3 regions of the Serratia sp. Sp408 genome follow, and region 2 is predicted to be linked to each of the others. Evidence: predicted binding sites of a transcription regulator. Region 2 holds the regulator's gene; each other region holds the start of a gene.

Region 1 (4,560 bases), on a different contig from region 2:
TTGGCTTTATTATGAATTTTGGCTTCCATCGCCCAGCGGAAACCCACCGGATGCGCTTCGGCCGCGTTACCGCCCATGACGATAACCAGATTCGCGTTCTTGATATCAACCCAGTGGTTGGTCATCGCACCGCGACCAAATGTTGGAGCAAGACTTGCTACCGTTGGTCCGTGTCAGACACGCGCCTGGTTGTCTACGGCAAGCATGCCGAGAGCGCGACTAAATTTTTGCGTTAAATAACCGGTTTCGTTGCTCGATGCCGATGCGCACAGCATACCGGTGCTCAACCAGCGGTTGACGGTCACGCCCTGCTCGTTTTTGGCGATGAAGTTGGCGTCACGGTCTTCCTTCATCAGTTTGGCGATGCGGGTGAACGCGTCATCCCAACTGATGCGCTGCCATTTGTCGGAACCTGGCGCACGGTATTCGGGGTATTCAAGTCGGCTTTCGCTGTGGATGAAATCCACCAGACCTGCGCCTTTCGGGCAAAGCGCGCCGCGGTTGACCGGATGATCCGGATCCCCTTCGATATGGAAAATGCTTTGTTTGGCGTTTTTGGCGCCATCGCCAAGGCTGTACATCAACAGCCCGCAGCCGACGGAACAATACGTACAGGTATTACGGGTTTCACGGGCGCGCAACAGTTTGTACTGCCGCGTTTCCGCCAGCGCCAGTTCCGGGGTAAACCCCAAAGCGGCTACCGTCGTTCCTGCCATACCGCCAGCGCAGATCTTAAAGAACTGCCTTCTGCTGACCTGCATGGGGATCTCCTTTCTCTATCGCGATTGTCACATTGTTTCGAATGCGCTTTCCCCGCCGAAGCGTGAAGCGCTAAAATAACCGTTGTTATATTTATAACGATACAACCGCCACATATTACCATACGGTAACTGTGGTTGTTACAAACAGGTGCCAGTAAAGTGAACAATATAGACCCAGAGCAGCAAACAAATGCGATCGCGCTCACAGGTGTGAGCCGCACTGCGGTATTTCAACGCGGTCAGTTGGCTACTGCCCAACAGGACTGGCTGGCAGAAGAAGTGCCGGTGGCTCTGGTCTATAACGGTATTTCGCACGTAGTGATGATGTGTTCTCCCAAGGATCTCGAGGCGTTCGCCCTGGGATTCTCGCTGTCGGAAGGCATCATCGCGTCACCGCGCGACATTTACAGTATAGAGATTAATCAGGTGTGTAACGGACTGGAAGTGGATATCGCGCTTTCCAGTCGCCGTTTCGCCGAGCTCAAGCAGCGCCGTCGTGCGTTGGCCGGCCGCACCGGCTGCGGCGTGTGCGGTATCGAACAGTTGGCGGACATCTATCGCCCCATCCCGCCGCTGCCGTTCAGTCAGCGCTTCTCGCTGGCCAATCTTGACCGCGCGCTGGCACAGTTACGCCAGGTGCAACAGGTCGGTCAACTGACCGGCTGTACCCACGCCGCCAGTTGGATCACGCCGCAGGGCGAGATGCTGGGCGGCTGTGAAGACATTGGCCGCCACGTAGCGCTCGACAAACTGCTCGGCGTGCGTGCCGGGCAGGGCTGGCAGCACGGCGCGGTACTGGCCTCCAGCCGCGCCAGTTACGAAATGGTACAAAAAACCGCCATGTGCGGCGTGGAAATCTTATTCGTTGTTTCTGCTGCCACTTCTTTGGCGGTAGAGATCGCCGAACGCAGCAATCTAACGCTGGTCGGATTCAGCCGCACCGGCCGCGCCACGGTGTTTAGCCATCCGCAGCGTATCGTTGATTAAAACAAAACCACACAAATCATCAGGCATTGATAATCATTTTCAATATCATTTAATTAACTATAATGATCCGACTGCTTACGCGGTGCTTACAACCTTGCGCCGCCCAACAACACTGGAGACGATGATCATGAGTTATTCACTGCCATCACTGCCGTACGCTTACGACGCACTGGAACCGCACTTTGACAAGCAGACGATGGAAATCCATCACACCAAACACCATCAGACCTACGTCAACAACGCCAACACCGTGCTGGAAGCATACCCTGAGCTGGCTTCGCTGAGCGTTGAAGAGCTGATCCAGGATCTGGACAAAGTGCCAGCCGACAAGCGCACTTTCATGCGTAACAACGCAGGCGGCCACGCTAACCATAGCCTGTTCTGGAAAGGCCTGAAAACCGGCACCACCCTGTCTGGCGATCTGAAGGCGGCCATCGAGCGCGACTTCGGCAGCGTTGAGAAATTCCAGGAAGAGTTCGAAAAAGCCGCTGCAACCCGTTTCGGTTCCGGTTGGGCCTGGCTGGTGCTGAAAGGCGACAAACTGGCGGTTGTTTCCACCGCTAACCAGGACAGCCCGCTGATGGGCGAAGCGGTTGCCGGCGCATCCGGTTTCCCTATCGTCGGTCTGGACGTGTGGGAACACGCTTACTACCTGAAGTATCAGAACAAACGTCCTGATTACATCAAGGCATTCTGGAACGTGGTTAACTGGGACGAAGCAGCAGCACGCTTCGCGGCGAAGAAGTAATTCGCGCCACGCCCTGTCGATGCCCGCTTAACGCGGGCATTTTTTTGCCTGGCGTTCGCCAGAATACCCCCCGCATGCTGCCCAGCTCAGGGCGATTAAATTTGCGCGGCGAGCGTAAAAGGCGCGCATAAAAACCGCCAGTCAGGCTATGCTGTTTTCCTGACAACTTTACCCCACCGCCAGCGCATTTCAGCCCCAGCGCCGGACGCCGGGTAAGCGAAACGGAGGCGCTATGCATCACCCTGAAGTTTATATCGGCCAGATCCAACCCTATGACGGCGGACGCCCCAGCGCGATCGCCAAACGCCAGGTGGACGGCGCCGTCAAGCTGACGCCGCTCGGCCTGGAAGGCGATCAACAGGCAGAAAAAAGCTTTCACGGCGGCCCGGATCGCGCGCTGTGCCACTACCCGCGCGAACATTACGCCCACTGGCGCGAACAGTTCCCGGCGCAGGCCGATCTGTTCAGCGCGCCGGCGTTCGGCGAAAACCTGTCCACCGCAGGCCTGACCGAACACCAGGTGTTTATGGGCGATATCTTCCGCTGGGGCGAGGCATTGATTCAGGTGACCCAGCCGCGCTCGCCGTGCTTCAAACTCAACTATCATTTCGCTATTGACGATCTGTCGGTGCTGATGCAGCACAGTGGCCGCTGCGGCTGGCTATACCGGGTTATTTCCCCCGGGCTGGTCAGCAGCGATCGTCCGCTGGAGCTGGTGACGCGCAACAGCGAGGTGTCGGTGGCCGAGGCCATTGGCATCGCCTGGCACATGCCGTTTGACGAAGAACAGTATCGCCGTTTACTGTCGGTCGCCGGGCTGTCCGCCAGCTGGAGCAAAACCCTGCTGCTGCGTATCAGCGAAGGCAAGATCGAAGACTTTGACCGCCGCCTGCTGGGCCGCTGAATCATCATGGCAGGCGAAGATATGACACAATCCATTCACCACGCCGCAGCCACCGGTTACCAGAGTAACGCTGACCACTACGTCAAGGGGCGGCCGGGCTACCCGACGGAGATCGCCGACTGGCTGCGTAACGACATCGGCCTGCAGGCCGGTAAAACGGTAATCGATCTGGGTGCCGGTACCGGTAAATTCACGCCACGCCTGCTGGATAGCGGGGCAGAGGTGATTGCCGTCGAGCCGATCGCACCGATGCTCGACAGGCTCGCCGCGGCGCTGCCGCAGGTAAAAACGCTGGCGGCCACCGCCGATGCCCTGCCGCTAGCGGATGAATCCGTCGATGCGGTGGTCTGCGCCCAGTCGTTCCACTGGTTCGCGACGCCACAGGCGCTGGCTGAAATCCAGCGCATCCTCAAACCCGGCGGCAAGCTCGGCCTGGTGTGGAATTCGCGCGATGCGCGCGTCAGTTGGGTGCGCAAATTGAATCAGATCGTCGACCGCTACCAGGGCGATGCACCGCGCTTTTATACCGGTGAATGGCGCCGGCTGTTCCCCGGCAAAGGGTTCGCGCCGCTGCATGAACAAGCCTTTATGTTTGGCCACCACGGTGCGGTCGAGGACGTGCTGTATAATCGCGTTCGCTCAACCAGCTTTATCGCCGCGTTGCCGCAGGCACAGCAAGAGCAGGTGATCGAACAGGTTCGCCAACTGGTGGCGCAGCAAGAGGAATTGCACGGGCAGGAGAAGATCACCGTACCGTATCAAACCAAGGCGTTTGTTACTCACAAGCTCGGTTAACGGCGGTGACGGCATTCGGCAGCGGGGGGAGCAACTCTCCCCGCTGCATAGGGTATCAGAAGGCTTTTTTCGCGTAGCCGGTGACCACTTTCAAACCCATTTCACGGCCCAGCGCGGTCATCGGGTGCACCACCACCAGACCGCGTGCGCTTTTCTTCAGCGCGCCCATATCGGCCTGCTCTTTCTTGGTGATTTCACGGCTGAACGGCAACTGCTGCAGCTTCTGCGCTTCGTTGCTCAGCTTCTCGACGCGCACGTTCTTCAGACGCTCGATTTCCGCCGCCAGTTTGTCTTTTTCTTTTTGATGTTGCGCAATCAGATCCGGATTGCCCTGTTGGATCACATTAGCGTCTTTATGGTTCAGT
Region 2 (4,560 bases):
CCTGAACTGTATTAACCGAACCGTCCGGAAGCGTGAAACGCTTTTTGATGCAAACTCCCTTGCAGTACCGCTACCTATGGCAAAAGAACAAACGGATCGCACGACGCTGGATCTGTTCGCAGATGAACGCCGTCCGGGGCGCCCGAAAACCAACCCGCTATCCCGTGATGAACAGCTTAGAATCAATAAGCGGAATCAGCTACGGCGCGATAAAGTACGTGGTTTGCGGCGTGTGGAGCTGAAAATCAACGCGGATGCGGTGGACGCTCTGAACAAACTGGCGGAACAGCGTAATATCAGTCGCAGCGAGCTCATTGAGCAAATGCTGCTGGCGCAACTGGCGGAAGAACAGCCAGAACAATGATCTTATCAGCCGCACGCGCGGCGCGGCGTTAAGGATGACGCCGGATCAACTCCGCATTTTATTCTTCGGGCATCGCATAAACGCGATAAAACCCCGGGGCAAATTTCTGGCATGATACGCGTTTAGCGGTGGGAGCTGGCTCCTCACCATGGCGATATTTTAAACGATACCGGTGCGAAAGCCGGGCGTCGAGTATTGTAATTAATTGAATTTAAAGGTTATACGCGATATGGCTAACGTAGGCATTTTCTTTGGCAGCGACACCGGCAATACCGAAAACATTGCCAAGATGATCCAAAAACTTCTTCGTCAGAGCTTTGGCGACGATGTGGCTGAGGTGCATGACATTGCCAAAAGCAGCAAAGAAGATCTGGACGCATTCGACATTCTGCTGCTCGGTATCCCAACCTGGTATTACGGTGAAGCACAATGTGACTGGGACGACTTTTTCCCTACGCTGGAAGAAATAGACTTCAATGGCAAACTGGTCGCGCTGTTCGGCTGCGGCGATCAGGAAGATTACGCGGAATATTTCTGTGATGCGATGGGGACCATTCGTGACATCATCGAACCTCGCGGCGCAGCGATTGTCGGCCACTGGCCAACCAAAGGCTATCATTTCGAAGCCTCCAAGGGTCTGGCAGACGACGATCACTTTATCGGCCTGGCGATTGACGAAGATCGCCAACCCGAACTGACCGACGAACGCGTGCAGGGCTGGGTGGCGCAAATCAGCGCAGAGCTGAGCCTGGCAGACATCGTAGGTTAAGCAGCGGTTATTTCCCCGCCGTTCAAGGCCCTGCGAGACGCATGATTAACGCAGGGCCGTTATCGACATCACGGATTGAAGCGATAGAAGCTACAAAATTGTAACTTCCCCCCTCGTCACGGTAGACTGCGGTTCGGTTTATCCCACCCATCAAGATGTTACATGTGTGACATGTAACGGTGCGAATATATCTTTGTTAACAACCGGCGGTTTCCATTTAGGTCAACCGGTTCTATAATGAGACGCAATAAATTCTTTGTGCCGACCGATGCCATAGGCAAAAATGCCTCAACTTGATTAGCATAGTAACAGGACTGAATCCGCATGACTGACAACAATACCGCATTAAAGAAGGCCGGCTTAAAAGTCACGCTTCCGCGACTCAAAATCCTGGAAGTACTGCAAGATCCGGCTTGCCATCACGTCAGTGCGGAAGATTTGTACAAGAAACTGATTGATATGGGCGAAGAAATTGGTCTGGCGACGGTTTACCGCGTACTGAACCAATTTGACGACGCCGGGATTGTCACCCGTCATAATTTCGAAGGCGGCAAATCAGTATTCGAACTGACTCAGCAGCACCATCACGATCACCTGATTTGCCTGGACTGCGGCAAAGTGATCGAATTCAGCGATGAATCCATCGAAGCGCGTCAGCGTGACATTGCCAAACAGCACGGCATCAAACTCACCAACCACAGCCTGTACCTGTACGGTCATTGCGCCATCGGTGATTGCCGCGAAGACGATACGCTGCACGACAAAAAATAATGCTGATGCATTAATAAGCAAGGAACCGCCAGACGGCGGTTTTTTTATGCCTGTCAGACAGGCAAAAAAATCCCCGGACGCGCCGGGGAAATCATGTCACAAAAGATAACAATGCAGCGGCAAACCACCTCTTTCATCAGGGTATTACCCCCTCCACACCCCAAACGCCCCGCCGCCGACACGCAGCGAGGCATTGGTCACTACGCCTGCACCGGTTCCGCACGGCTAAAGCGCTTGCCGTCAGGGCTGACCGCGCGAATTTGCACCTCGCCGGCTACTGCCGGCTTGGCGCTGTCATCATAGCGTTGCCACTGTTTGCCACCGTCGGTGGAATACTCGATAGCCAGTCCCGGCAAAGCAATATTGGCCTCCAGCTTGCCGTTGACGATCCGCGCACCTGGCACCGGCAGGCGGTATTTTACCCCGCCTTTATCCAGCTTGCCCAACTCGCGCTGCCCCAGCAGGTTGGCAAACCGCAGCCAGTCCTGCTGCAACTTTTTGTCATCGACCAAGTGGGTTTCCCCGCCCTTGTATTCTCGACCTGCCTTATAGTCCTGTTCCCAGCTGGCGCGGTGCCAGGCTCGTTCCGCCACCGACAGCGAGCGCGGGAACATCATATATTCCATTTGCGGATCGGTGCGCACCACTTCACTCCACAGCTGGGCGGAAAGGCCATAGGCGCCCGGCCACGGTTTATCGCTCTTGGCGGTGAAATAGTTGCCATCGCGATCCACCGACGTTTCAGCGTTCTGCGGCATGTTATCCGGTGCAAAGCTGAATATTTTGCGCTCATCACTGAAGCGGGTGCCCCAGTAATAGCCGCTTTCGTTTGGATTGACCTCATACGGGAAGTCCAGATAGACGTAGTCGGGGTTGGAAACCACCACTTCGTAACCCTTGTTGGCCCAGTCATTTACCGAATCGAACCCGCCCCAGTACAGGGTATCCCAGAAGTTGACGCCAACGCGCGCCGTGGCAAACGCCTTGGCGTCTTTGGCATCCTTCAAGCCATCCTGCCAGGCCTGCATTCTGTCGATGCCGTGCGCTTTAACCAGTTTGCTGACTTCCTGACCGAAGTAGCTCGGCAAGTGTTCCATGTCGGCAACCTTGCCCTGCTTGATCATCTGTTGGCAAACCTGCGACTTGGCCCACGGTTTGTCTTCTTTGCTCAGATCGAGCATGCCTTTGCCCGGTTCTGGCTGTTTGATGTCGGTATAACCGGCGCCCAGACGGATGTTCTTGGCTTCATCGCCGCCAAAGTGCCAGGTTTTCAGCGGTTGACCGGCTTCCTTATGCATTTGGGCAATTTCACCGATCACCTTGTCGACAAAGCGGGTTGATGAATCCAGGCACGGGTTCAGATAACTCTGGCGATTGAAGAATTGCACCGAGGTAGTATTGGAGCTGTCGGTAGGATCCAGCAGACGGAACTCCTCGGCCTCTTTTTGCTTACCTTCGGCAAGCAGTTTCTTATAACGCGCTTCCATGGATATCACCGCCGCACGCGCGTGCGCCGGCATATCGACCTCCGGGATCACTTCAATCTGGCGTGCCTGGGCGTATTTGATGATGTCGATATAGTCCTGACGGCTGAAGAAACCACCGTAAACCTCTGGCCCCTGACCGTACTGCGGCAACAGGCAGGTTGTTTCGCTCAGGTCATGGCAGCGTTGGCCGCCGATCTCGGTCAGCTCCGGCAGGCCGGGGATCTCGATGCGCCAGCCTTCATCATCGGTCAGGTGGAAGTGGAACTTGTTCAGCTTATAGGCCGCCATCTGATCCAGCAGACGCAGCACCGCATCCTTGTGGTGGAAGTTGCGCGCAACGTCGAGGAACAGGCCACGGTATTCAAAGCGCGGCGCATCTTTAACATCCAGCGTGGCGATTTTCTTGTCGCCTGTGGTCGGGATCAGCGACAGAATCGATTGCAGGCCATGGAACACCCCAGCCTGATCGAAGCCGGTCACCACCGCCTGTTTGGCGCCGATCTGCAACTGATAGGCGCCTGCCACCGCCAGGTCGCCCTTGAAGGCGTTCGGCTTGATGTCGGTTTTAATCGGATAACCGCTGCGTGTCGGTGCCACCCCCAGCAGGGTAAAACGCTCACTGACCACATCGGCCGACGGTTTGGCCAGCGCACTCAGGTCCAGCGCCACGCCGTTGCTCAGATCCACGTCCTGGGCATGAACCTTGAGGTCCATTGGCGTCGGGATGATTTGCCCGCGCAACGACGCCGTCGGCAGGGTTTTCAACTCGGCGTTTTTGACAAAGCGCGAGGCCGGCGTCATCAGAACGTTTTTATCGTCCTTGGTACGTTTCCATTGATCGCCGGTAAACGGTGCCACAAACTGATCCAGATCTTCGGTATCGGTATTGGCCAGCATTTTCGGTTTGGCGTCACCAGAGGTCGCATACCAGCGCGGCAGGAAGTCGGTTTTGAACAGTTGCCAATATTCCGTCACGATCGGAATTTCCACCGCTTTGCCAGCCGGGAAACCGCTGAAGGTTTCGCTTGGCACCAATTTATACAGATCGCCGGTCAGGTGAGAGATGGTGAACTGATCGTTGTCGACCTGCAGCGTCTGGCGTGGGCTGTGGAAGTAGATAACCCAGTCCTTGCCGGTGATATCTTGGCCGTCGTTGGCCAGCGTAATCA
Region 3 (4,560 bases), 550 kb from region 2:
GGCGATGCCGATATCGGCCTCCCCCGACGCCAGCATCGACACGATCTCCTCCGGACTGCCCTGATTCAGTACCACCCTGACGCGCGGATATAACGCACGAAACTCCTTAATCACGCCAGGCAAGCTGTAACGCGCCTGCGTATGGGTGGTTGCAATATGCAATTGTCCAGCATCGTTGCTGCTGAACACCTCCGCCAGCCGACGAATATTATTGGCATCATTAAGGATGCGCTCGGCCATCACCAGCAATTCCTTGCCCGGCTCGGTCATCCCCAACAGGCGTTTGCCGCGACGAATGAATATTTCAATGCCCAACTCCTCTTCCAACTCGCGAATATGTCGGCTGACTCCCGACTGCGAGGTAAATAACGTGTTGGCCACCTCGGTCAGGTTGTAATTGCGACGTGCCGACTCGCGAATAATTTTTAATTGTTGAAAGTTCATCTACTGCCCCTTTGGCCCCGAACGTTTTACTATTGATACGGAGACTGCGGGTCACTCACAAATAAGAAATTACCGTTAGTTATGCTTTTTGATGCTAAGGCTTTTTTTAAGCGATGCAAAATGGTCTTTGCTGGATAGCATTGGCTAAAAGGCGGGGAAATTAGACAGATAAATAACCACCAACGGCGTGTGGTTAATTAGTTTCACACTAACCGGTTATTAAATAGAATAAAGCGATATAACGCCTGGCGGGCGAACACATTCGCCGGCAGCATATTCAGGGTGGAACGCAGCGATGTATCTCATCATGCATCAGCTGCGCCTGGCGCGGACATCTTGCGCCAGTGGGCGACTAAAAATCGGCGATTAGCCAAGCAGCCACCGCCTGCGTCAGGCTGATGCACTTTTACCGCGGGAACCCGTGGCATTTTGCTGCAACCATTCACGTACGGTATTCACCAGCTCGCCGATACGCTCATCTTGCATGCCGTGGTTCTTCAGCTCGTTGTCGAGCGCAAACAGATACTGGGCGTTGGACCCCAGCGGGCCACTGGCACAGGCGATCAGCGGCGCAATCACCTGATGATTGGTGTCTTGCTCGAACAGCGGATGCTGCGGATCCATGACAAATGCCAGTGCGGTAACAACCTGCCCATTCTCCAACGTCAACTCGCACCAGGTAGGCAAATAGCAACCGGTGAGCATTTCGCGCTTCCATAATAATTCCAGCTCTTCACGCAGTTTGTCTTCCGGCAGACGGAATGCCAGACCGGTGGTCTGCCCGCCCTCTTGCAGTGCCAGCATTCGCCCCGGCTGCAATTGCGTACCGCGCCCGGCGGTTAACCGCAGGCAAAAAGCGCGATGCCAGCCTTGCAGCGTGGCCGGCCGCACCTCTTCGGATTCGAACACCGGGTTCCACATCAACGAACCATAGCCAAAAATCCATACCGGACTGTTATCCGGACGTCGCGCCAGCGCACACTCCAGCGAAGCCAAACGCTGTTCCGGTGTCAGTAACAGCGACTCCTCTATCGTGCCGAAGGCGGTTTTGCAATCTGCATTGCGCAGAAAATCTCGCGTTAACACCTGCTGCAACCTCCCGAGCGACGGATTAAGTCACCCTTTACGCCACTGAATCTTTGAAAATACCATTTTCTGCCACGGAGTTTTATTAGTCCAATATTTAACCCGCGATAGAAAAGACATTATTCTTTTCTCTGAGAGTAAGCAAGTCTATCCCGCGCTTTATCCTGCAAAAGTATTTTCCCCTGAGGGCAATAATAGTAATTATGCACAAGTACGGCATGAAAATGCGTAGCAGGCGGGCTGATGTCCGGCGTAATGACAGATTATTGGCGGTACTCCCTGTGCCGCCCACACATTATTTTTTGTGCCAATGCTCGTCATCACCTTTGCGATAACTTTGTTTGACCGCCGACCATGCGACCTTATGCGCCGTTTCTTCCCGTGAGTCATCGCCGCGTCGATCATCTTTATCCTTATATTGATCCCATGCGCTATTAAACGCCTCTTTATAAATTTCCTGCGCATGGTCGGGTAATACATTCTTTACATTGTCAGGCAAGTCGCTGTTGCTTTTGTAAGGCATGGTTCTCCTCCTGCATGGTGGTTAAATAGGCAAGTTTAGCTGAACATGCCAGCGCCCTCCATTGGCAAACGATTCTCATTATCAATCAACGTGATATACTGGCGGCAAAAAGATCAACAGGAGAACACCGTGACCACTGAAGCCCCTCGCAACCGAGCCCCTTATCTGATTAGCGTCGCCGGCGTGCAAGACATCACCCCGCATCTGCGTCGCATCACTTTTCATGCCGAGGATTTACAGTTCTATCCGGCCAACGCCGCCGCTGCGCATATCAAGGTGTTCCTGCCACGCCAGGGACAAACGCAGCCGGATTTGCCACGCCTGACGCCCAATGGTCCACAATGGGCTGACGATGCCATCCGTCCGTTGGTACGTACCTATTCGGTGCGCGCGGTACGCCCGGAATCACAGGAAATAGACATCGAATTCGCTCTGCACGATCACCAGGGCCCGGCGGTGCAATTTGCTCGCGCCGCGAAAGTCGGCGATAAAATCGGTATCAGCAATCCCGGCGGGCCCAAGCCGATGCTGCCGGAGGCTGATTTTTACTGCCTGGCGGGCGACCCCTCCTCACTGCCGGCGATTGCCGCCCTGCTGGAAAACCTCGCACCTCGCGCGCAAGGCCATGCGTTTATCCGCGTCGACAGTAGCGCTGATGTGATCGATCTGAAAAAACCGGCGGGTGTTGAACTGAGCTGGATTATCGGCGGCACCGACAAAACCGCCGAATTAATTAGCCAGTTCTGCGCGCTGCCACAGCCAGAGAGCGCGACACATTTCTGGCTGGCCGGCGAAGACCGACTGGTGGTCGAACTGCGCCGCTACCTGCGCCGCGAACGCCAGTGCGAGCGTAATCAGCTGTATGCGGTTCCTTACTGGCGTGAAGGGTTAAATGAAGAGGGATATCATGAAAAACGCCATGAAATAATGGATAACATTGATGACTAAGCAAGATAATCTCCTTTAACTACCAATAGCATGCAGAGTTTGCCATGCTTTTTACCGTACAGATAAAATAAAACTCATTAGTTGCGTAAAAGTAAGTAAATAAAACCGCCTTAATGGCGGTTTTTTTGTTACCCTGATCGCATAAAGCCGCACCGGCTTAGCCAGTAAAATCAGAATTTCACAACACCACAACACGCAGCCCGCCGGATGTGTTCTATTATGAAGTACTTTCTGGATACGCAACATCGCCGGCGGTGCAGGCGATCGGCGCGGCCGGGAGCCTGCAGTTAAAGAAAGGAGATATACCAAAATGAAGTCGCAACACGACCCAGGCCGCTCAAAATCACGCCACAGTGAATATTCCCTGCTGTTCCCGATTGCCGCTCTGGTCGTTTTAAACATGTGGAGCAGCACCAGCAATTTCCCGCTGATCGTCGCCATCAACGTTCTGGCGCTGGTCGGTATCCTGAGCAGCGCATTCAGCGTAGTGCGCCATGCCGACGTGCTGGCCCACCGGCTGGGTGAACCCTACGGCTCGCTGATCCTCAGTCTGTCGGTCGTGATCCTTGAAGTCAGCCTGATTTCCGCGCTGATGGCCACCGGCGACGCCGCACCGGCGCTGATGCGCGACACGCTGTATTCCATCATCATGATCGTCACCGCCGGCCTGGTGGGCGTTGCCCTGCTGCTGGGTGGCAGAAAGTTCGCGACCCAATACGTCAATCTGGGCGGTATCAAACAGTATCTGATGGCCATTTTCCCACTGGCGGTGATCGTGCTGGTACTGCCGAGCGCCTTGCCTGGCGGCAATTTCAGCATTGGCCAATCGCTGCTGGTGGCGATGATTTCAGCTGCCATGTACGGCGTTTTCCTGCTGATTCAGACCAAAACGCACCAGAGTCTGTTTGTTTATGAGCATGAAGACGACGATGGCGACCCGCACCACGGCAAACCCTCTTCGCATAGCAGCCTGTGGCATGCCAGTTGGCTGATCGTGCATCTGGTGGCGGTTATCGCAGTGACCAAATTCAACGCCGGACCGCTGGAAGGACTGCTGAACAAACTGAACGCGCCAACGCAGTTCACCGGCTTCCTGGTGGCGTTGCTGATCCTGTCGCCGGAAGGTCTCGGTGCCCTGCGCGCAGTGCTCAACAACCAGGTACAACGCGCCATGAATCTGTTCTTTGGCTCGGTGCTGGCAACCATTTCCCTCACCGTACCGGCGGTGACCATTATCGCCACCCTGACTGGCCAGACGCTGATTTTCGGCCTGCAACCGCCGCATATGGTGGTAATGCTGACGGTGCTGATCCTGTGCCAGATTTCGTTTTCCACCGGTCGTACCAACGTACTGAACGGCACTGCGCACCTGGCGCTGTTCGCCGCCTATATGATGACCATCTTCGCCTGACGCTCAACCGAGGCTGTGTGGGCGCACGCGCTGCGCCCCGCTATCACAACGCGAAGAAGATCCCGGCAGCAATGCCACCAAACAATAGCCATTTAATGATGTAATACAGCGTCTTGTTCCACGCTTTAAGACGTTTGCCAACCTTGCG

The links. Region 2 encodes Fur, which represses iron uptake genes when iron is present. Its sites were predicted from a motif close to ATAATAATGAGAACNACTATCAA; they were not measured.
Region 1: a site for Fur is predicted at 1,775-1,797, ahead of sodA (superoxide dismutase [Mn]). Genes of this name have one in related genera too.
Region 3: a site for Fur is predicted at 2,116-2,138, ahead of AC2AXP_RS04195 (siderophore-interacting protein). Genes of this name have one in related genera too.

The regions. Positions count from the first base shown of each region.
Region 1 covers NZ_JBXUFT010000003.1:240,079-244,638, forward strand. Annotated here, with positions in the region: gene fdnG (formate dehydrogenase-N subunit alpha) at 1-761, opposite strand, end outside; gene fdhD (formate dehydrogenase accessory sulfurtransferase FdhD) at 930-1,748, shown strand; gene sodA (superoxide dismutase [Mn]) at 1,876-2,496, shown strand; gene yiiM (6-hydroxyaminopurine reductase) at 2,729-3,400, shown strand; gene AC2AXP_RS13540 (class I SAM-dependent methyltransferase) at 3,422-4,195, shown strand; gene AC2AXP_RS13545 (YibL family ribosome-associated protein) at 4,251-4,560, opposite strand, start outside.
Region 2 covers NZ_JBXUFT010000001.1:339,947-344,506, reverse strand. Annotated here, with positions in the region: gene ybfE (LexA regulated protein) at 77-364, shown strand; gene fldA (flavodoxin FldA) at 594-1,133, shown strand; gene fur (ferric iron uptake transcriptional regulator) at 1,458-1,904, shown strand; gene AC2AXP_RS01670 (beta-N-acetylhexosaminidase) at 2,105-4,560, opposite strand, start outside.
Region 3 covers NZ_JBXUFT010000001.1:889,919-894,478, reverse strand. Annotated here, with positions in the region: gene cbl (HTH-type transcriptional regulator Cbl) at 1-444, opposite strand, end outside; gene AC2AXP_RS04205 (gamma-glutamylcyclotransferase) at 835-1,530, opposite strand; gene chaB (putative cation transport regulator ChaB) at 1,826-2,053, opposite strand; gene AC2AXP_RS04195 (siderophore-interacting protein) at 2,183-3,001, shown strand; gene chaA (sodium-potassium/proton antiporter ChaA) at 3,312-4,412, shown strand; gene lpxO (lipid A hydroxylase LpxO) at 4,456-4,560, opposite strand, start outside.